2 linked regions of the Tolumonas auensis DSM 9187 genome follow. Each later gene encodes a partner of the first gene's protein in a complex. Links are inferred from orthologs where the notes say so. Each region holds a gene or a part of one and is shown on either strand. Other genes may lie near its edges. The genes, in order: holB and holA.

Region 1 (3,328 bases):
TTTCCGTCACGCTGATAGAAGGTCAACGTATTGAGGACTGGTTGCTAGCGCTCAGTAAATCGCCGTATCTGGAGCAACCATTAACACCTGATGATCTCAACAGCCTGCGCAGTGAATTCAATATAGAGCAGGAAAATATAGAAGGTTGGTTTCTGCCCGAAACTTATTCTTATACTGTCGGCTCAACCAGCCGGGATATTTTGCGCCGGGCGCATAATGAGATGAAGGGCTATCTGGAAAAAAACTGGAAAAACAGAGATAAATCAGTTCCTTATGATTCACCTTATGAAGCCCTGATCATGGCTTCGATTATTGAGAAAGAGACAGGTAAAGTGGATGAACGCCCTCGTATTGCATCTGTCTTTGTGAATCGTTTAAACAAGAAAATGAAACTGCAGACTGATCCGACCGTTATCTATGGTGTTAAAGATCGTTATGACGGGAATATCCGCCGCCGGGATCTGGAAGACGACAATCCATATAACACCTATGTGATTGACGGGTTGCCTCCTACACCGATTGCGATGCCGGGGAAAGCTGCTATCAAAGCAGCATTACATCCGGATAAAACTAATTATCTCTACTTTGTGGCTAAGGGTGGTGGAGCTCATAAGTTCTCAACTTCTTTGGCAGAACATAATAATGCGGTAAGACGCTATGTGCTGGAGCAATAGATGAGCGGTAAGTTCATTGTCATTGAAGGTTTGGAAGGTGCCGGGAAAAGCACGGCAGTTAGCTATGTTCTGGACTGGTTACGCCAGCATGGTATTACTCGGATAGAGACAACCCGTGAACCTGGTGGTACGCCGCTGGCAGAAAAAATGCGTAGCATAGTGAAAGAAGTGCACGATGAACCGCTGACTGTTCAGGCTGAATTGCTGCTGATGTATGCCGCCAGAGTTCAGTTGGTCGAAAACCGCATTAAACCAGCCTTGCAAAGCGGGTACTGGGTTGTGGGAGACAGGCATGATCTCTCTTCTCAGGCTTATCAGGGCGGTGGCAGGGGGATCGATCCGGTACTGATCAGCCAGATCAAGCAGGCTGTACTGGGGGATTTTGCGCCGGATCTGACTTTATATCTGGATATTGATCCGGCGATTGGTCTGCACCGGGCCAGACAGCGCGGTGAATTAGATCGTATTGAACAGGAGGCTCTGGCTTTCTTTCAGCGCACCCGGGCGCGTTATCTGGAATTAGCCAGACAAGACCCCCGGATATCTATCATTGACGCCAGTCAGACACCTGAGCAGGTACAAGCAGCCATCAATGCTGCACTGGAGCAGGCTTTATGTATCCATGGCTGATGCCATACTGGCTCCGGTTTCAGCAGGTTTTTGCCAGCAAGCGACTGCCTCATGCATTTTTGCTGGTCGGACCGGCAGGAATAGGTAAATCAGCATTAGCCGTTCAATGGGCCTCTCTGTTTTTGTGTGAACAACCACAACAGAATACACCTTGCGGTAAGTGCCATGCCTGTCAGTTATCCGGTAAACAGACGCATCCTGACTGGCATGTATATGGCGCCGATGATGCTAAATCCATTGGCGTAGATATTATCCGCCAACTGTCAGCTCAATTGATGAACAGTCCGCAATTGGGACGAGGGAAGGTTGCCGTTATTCTGCAAGCGGAACGGATGACCGAAGCTGCAGAGAATGCGTTATTAAAAACGCTGGAAGAGCCACCCGGTAATAGCTTGTTAATATTGCAGGCTGAATCAGCAATGAAGTTGTTACCTACCATTGTCAGCCGTTGTCAGGTCTGGACATTGCAGGCTGAAGAACAACAGGCGCTGACATGGTTACAACAACAATTGCCTGGCCGGGAAATCACACCCGCGCTCTTGCGCCTGAATCAGGGGGCTCCGCTTCGTACGCTGGAATATCTGAATGAAGGTGGTGAACAGCAACGGCTGGCAGTCATTAATGCGCTGGATGCATACCGGCAGCAACCCTGGACTATCAGCAGTCTGACCAAATGCTGGGTCTCAGCTATGCCGGTCACATTTGAGTGGCTGAGCCGGTTATTGCTGGATGCGCTGAAACTGCAACAAGGTGTGGTTATGCAGCAATTACCGTTCGCGGATCATCCGGCTTTATTGTCATTTCTTGCTCAGCGTCCTGCTGAGCGTTTATTAGAAAGTTTGCAACAGCTATTGCTACTGAAGCAATCTTTGCTGGATATGCCATCAGCTGTGCCGTCTATTCTCTTTGCCGACTGGCTAAATCAACTTCTTACCAAGGAATAACAAGTGTTAGTGGATTCTCATTGTCATCTTGATCGCCTCGACTACGACAAGAAACACCATGATCTGGCTGATGTATTACATAAAGCTGGGCAACGGGGTGTCAGTCATTTCTTATCCGTATCGGTAACGCTGGAAGCCTTTCCGGCGATGTTAACGTCAGTGCTGCCTTATCCTAATGTGTTTGCTTCCTGTGGTGTGCATCCGCTGGATCTGGAATCACCATGGAGTGGTGAGTTGCTGCGTGAGCTGGCTGTACATCCCCGGGTGGTTGCGATCGGCGAAACAGGATTAGATTACTACTACAGCACTGAAAATAAAGCGGAACAGCAGCACGCGTTCCGTGAACACATCCGCGTTTCCCGTGAGCTGAAAAAACCAGTTATTGTGCATACCCGCGATGCCAAAGCAGATACTCTGGCCATTTTACGGGAAGAGCAAGCCGGTGAAGTCGGTGGTGTATTGCATTGCTTCACTGAAGACTGGGCGATGGCGAAAGATGCGCTGGATCTGGGGATGTATATTTCTATTTCCGGGATTGTGACATTCCGTAATGCGGATGCACTAAGAGAAGTGACCCGCCAGATCCCGGCTGATCGTTTACTGATTGAAACTGACTCACCATATCTGGCTCCGGTGCCGCATCGCGGACACCAGAATGAGCCAGCCTATGTTGCTGATGTGGCTAAATTTGTCGCAGAACTGCGTGGCGTTTCGACGGAGTCACTGGCTGAGCAAACCAGCGAGAATTTCTTCCGTCTGTTTGCTCAGGCTCAACGCTGAATACCATGACATCAGCACAGCTCAGATAGACTGAAACTGTGCGGATGTCTGCTGAAACTCTGCTAAATAATCGATATGGACACCTTCAATCCCGCTGGTGTCTCCCTGATGCGCATCTCCCTGACTATAGAGCACGACTCTGTCAGCTTGTGATGAACCTAATGAACGGACAAAACGAATAAAATCCGCCCGTGAAAGTTGTTCGAGTTTTATGGCTACCTGTTCTCTCTGGCGGAAAGAGAAATCACGGCTGCCAATACTTCCCCATAATCGCTGACTGCGGGCACGTAAGTTGGCATC
Region 2 (3,285 bases), 710 kb from region 1 along the record:
TGTTCCGGGATCAGTTCCAGACTGAACTCCGGCTGGTTCTCCGCCAGTAATACGCCGTTGCGATCGAAGATCAAACCGCGCGGCGGAGCACTGGGGATCACTTTGATCCGGTTGCTGTTGGAACGGGTCTGATAATTCTGATACTGCTCTACCTGTAAATAATAGAGGTTGCCAAGCAGCATCGAGATCATCAGCGCAATGACGAATACAGAAAACCATACCCGTCGTGCAAACAGTGCACTTTCCTGCGCTTTGTTCTTAAAGGCAATCCGGGTCATGAGTTATTCGCGATGATAAGGATGGTTGGTGGTCAGACTCCATGCACGATAGAGGCTTTCTGCGACCACAATACGAACCAGCGGATGCGGCATGGTGAGCGCGGATAAACACCAGCTCTGTTCCGCTGCGGCTTTACAGGCCGGCGACAGACCTTCCGGGCCACCGATTAACAAAGCGACATCACGGCCATCCTGTTTCCAGCTTTCCAGTTGCTGTGCCAGCTGTGGCGTGGTCCAGTTTTTTCCGGGCAGATCGAGTGTCACAATGCGGCTTGATTTACCTACTGCGGCCAGTGCCTGTTCACCCTCTTTTTCCAGTATCCGGGCAATATCCGCGTTCTTCCCGCGTTTACCGGCAGGAATTTCGAGCAGCTCCAGCGGCATATCCTTCGGGAAACGTCGCTGGTATTCATTAAAGCCGGTGGTTACCCAGTCAGGCATTTTGGTGCCAACGGCAATAAGCTGGATCTTCATCGATCAGGCAGCCTTGCTATTACGGTTCCACAGTTTTTCCAGCTGATAGAGATGGCGTGCATCGTTTTGCATGACATGCACCATCACTTCACCCAAATCGACCATTACCCATTCGCCGTCACTGTTGTTATCCACACCAAACGGCATCATGCCGGCATGACGAATTTCTTCGGCAAGGTTTTCAGCGATTGAGCGTACATGGCGGTTAGAGTTACCGGTACAGATGATCATGCAGTCGGTAATGTCCGAAATGCCGTGTACGTCCAGCACCATAATATCGCTGGCTTTCATGTCGTCGAGCTTGTCTACGACGAAGTCTTGTAGTTGTTTACCTTGCAAGAAGATGTTCCTCCGGTTAATGAGCGCGCGATTATAGCATGCAGCTGTGCGGGATCAGCATTCGCTTTTTCAGAGTTGTACCGGTAAGGTAAAACGTAATGAAGTGCTGCCGCGAAATGCCAGTGAAAGGGTCTGCAGCCATTGCCAGGCTGTGGCACTGTCGAAGGTGCGGTTACTGCGATCCAGTTCGCTCATCATCCGTAACATGTCGCGTAACTGGTCCGCCGGCAGGCGTTGCATGGCCTGCTGTACCAGCGTTTGCCGGCTTGGCCATATTTTGGCCGCCTGCAGTAACGAGGTGAGTGGTTGGCGGGCATCCTGTGCCAGGCGTAATGACCAGAGCAGCTCCAGATCTTTGGCCAGCGCCCAGGTCAGCATACCGGGTTCAACCCCTTCATCCCGCAGCTGTGCCAGCATGCGCAGGGCGCGCTGACTCTTACCTTCCAGCAAGGTATCCAGCCATTTGAAGGGGTCAAAGACATTGTGCCGGGTGATGTTGTGCTGCAATACCGCCACGGTCAGTGGCTGGGGGAGTGCCAGCAGCGCGAGTTTTTCCAGCTCTTGGGCGGCTGCCAGCAAGTTACCTTCGAAGGCATGACACAGAAAGGTAATGCCATCATTGTCGATACGTAAGCCATTCTGCTGGCTGCGCAGTTTCATCCAGCGCGGGAAATAGCGGGCATCCGGCAAGGCGACCGGGATATAAATCCCTTGTTTATCCAGTGTCGTGAACCAGCCGCTTTTGCTCTGACTGCTGTTCAGTCGCGGGCCAAGAATAATCAGCAGCAGATCCGGGTGCAGTTGCTGCTGTAATTCGCTGATCCGTTCTGCCCACTCTTTTGGCAGTTTGTCACCCAGCTCGATCTCAATAATTTGCCGGCTGGAAAACAGACTCAGACTTTGACTGCAGGCATGAATATGATCCCATGGCAGCGGTTCTTCGCTGGCGCTGAAGCGGTAAACATCGGTAAAACCCTGTTCCCGGGCGACATGACGGATTTGCTGCAACGCTTCCATTTTCTGTAATGGTTCGTCGCCAAAAATAAGATAGCAGGCACGAAGGCCTGCTTGTAACTGTTCAGCTAATTGTTCGCTGAAGACCCGCATCAGAAGACGACACGGCTGAGCTGGATCAGGATCAGATCTGCGGTCTGAACTTCCATCTCATTGCGCAGTTGTGCCTGTTCGCGGGAAGAGGCCAGCGCCTGTGAGGATTTGTTCAGGAACACCCGGCTGAAGCGGGCACTGAATTTCTGCAGTGGTTTATGCGGCAGGGTGATGCTGTAATCGGTATTAAACAGCATCACATATTCCACGACCTGGCTGCGGTTATCCAGCGAGGCAGCACTGTTACTGACACTGATATTACCCAGATTCAGCACCGGAACCTCGTCGCTGCTGTCAACCAGCTTTACACCGGAATGACGCAGACGTGTGGTGACCAGGCGATAGATATCGCTGCGGTCATCACCTTCCACATGGATCGCTTTCAGCTGCGATGGCAGTAATTTTTCATCCATACTGCCCCGCATATGAAAACCACAACCGGTGAGCACGAGGCTCACCAGTATCATCACACCACAAACCAGTCGTTTCATAGATTAGCCAACCACGATATTGAGCAGTTTGCCCGGGACATAGATCACTTTACGCACGGTCAGATCAGCAGTGAACTTCGCCACAGTGTGATCCTGCATCGCCAGTGCCTGTACCTGTTCCTGGGTGGCATCGGCAGCCACGGTCAGCTTACCGCGCACTTTACCATTGACCTGTACCACCACCAGTTTTTCGTCTTCCACCATCGCGGCGGCATCGGCTACCGGCCAGGCGGCCTGATCGATATCCGCATTACCCAGCGCCTGCCACAGATGGAAGCAGACATGCGGGGTGATTGGATAGAGCATCAGTACGACGTTGGTCAGCACTTCCTGTACCAGTGCGCGATCCTGGTCTGACTCTTGTGGTGCTTTCGCGACACGGTTCATCAGCTCCATTACAGCAGCAATGGCGGTGTTGAAGGTCTGACGACGACCAATGTCATCGCTGAACTTGGCAATGGTCTTATGCAGTTCACGGCGCAGTGTTTTCTGCTCATTGCTCAGGCTCGCCACGTCCAGTTCTGGTGCGGCACCTTTCGCAGTATGTTCGGCCACCGCTTTCCACAGACGTTTCAGGAAACGTTGTGCACCATCGA

Evidence for each region.
Region 2: the proteins of holB (region 1) and holA are in contact, whole or in part, in a cryo-EM structure (PDB 8GIZ), measured with the Escherichia coli proteins. The link is inferred for Tolumonas auensis DSM 9187 from one-to-one orthologs.

What each region holds. Positions count from the first base shown.
Region 1 is NC_012691.1:2,394,844-2,398,171, reverse strand. What follows is about bases 269-3,268. They hold holB (DNA polymerase III subunit delta'), read left to right. Parts: upstream 269-1,288; coding sequence 1,289-2,248; downstream 2,249-3,268. Other genes in these bases: TOLA_RS11090 (insulinase family protein), read right to left, coding at 3,050-3,268; TOLA_RS11095 (TatD family hydrolase), read left to right, coding at 2,252-3,028; tmk (dTMP kinase), read left to right, coding at 675-1,304; mltG (endolytic transglycosylase MltG), read left to right, coding at 269-674. Also shown: more of mltG, read left to right, coding at 1-268; more of TOLA_RS11090, read right to left, coding at 3,269-3,328. UniProt on the Escherichia coli protein: Part of the beta sliding clamp loading complex, which hydrolyzes ATP to load the beta clamp onto primed DNA to form the DNA replication pre-initiation complex.
Region 2 is NC_012691.1:3,103,889-3,107,173, reverse strand. The notes cover bases 180-3,136. They hold holA (DNA polymerase III subunit delta), read right to left. Parts: upstream 2,199-3,136; coding sequence 1,161-2,198; downstream 180-1,160. Other genes in these bases: leuS (leucine--tRNA ligase), read right to left, coding at 2,693-3,136; TOLA_RS14475 (LPS-assembly lipoprotein LptE), read right to left, coding at 2,198-2,689; rsfS (ribosome silencing factor), read right to left, coding at 756-1,091; rlmH (23S rRNA (pseudouridine(1915)-N(3))-methyltransferase RlmH), read right to left, coding at 282-752; mrdA (penicillin-binding protein 2), read right to left, coding at 180-278. In the rest of the region: more of mrdA, read right to left, coding at 1-179; more of leuS, read right to left, coding at 3,137-3,285. UniProt on the Escherichia coli protein: Part of the beta sliding clamp loading complex, which hydrolyzes ATP to load the beta clamp onto primed DNA to form the DNA replication pre-initiation complex.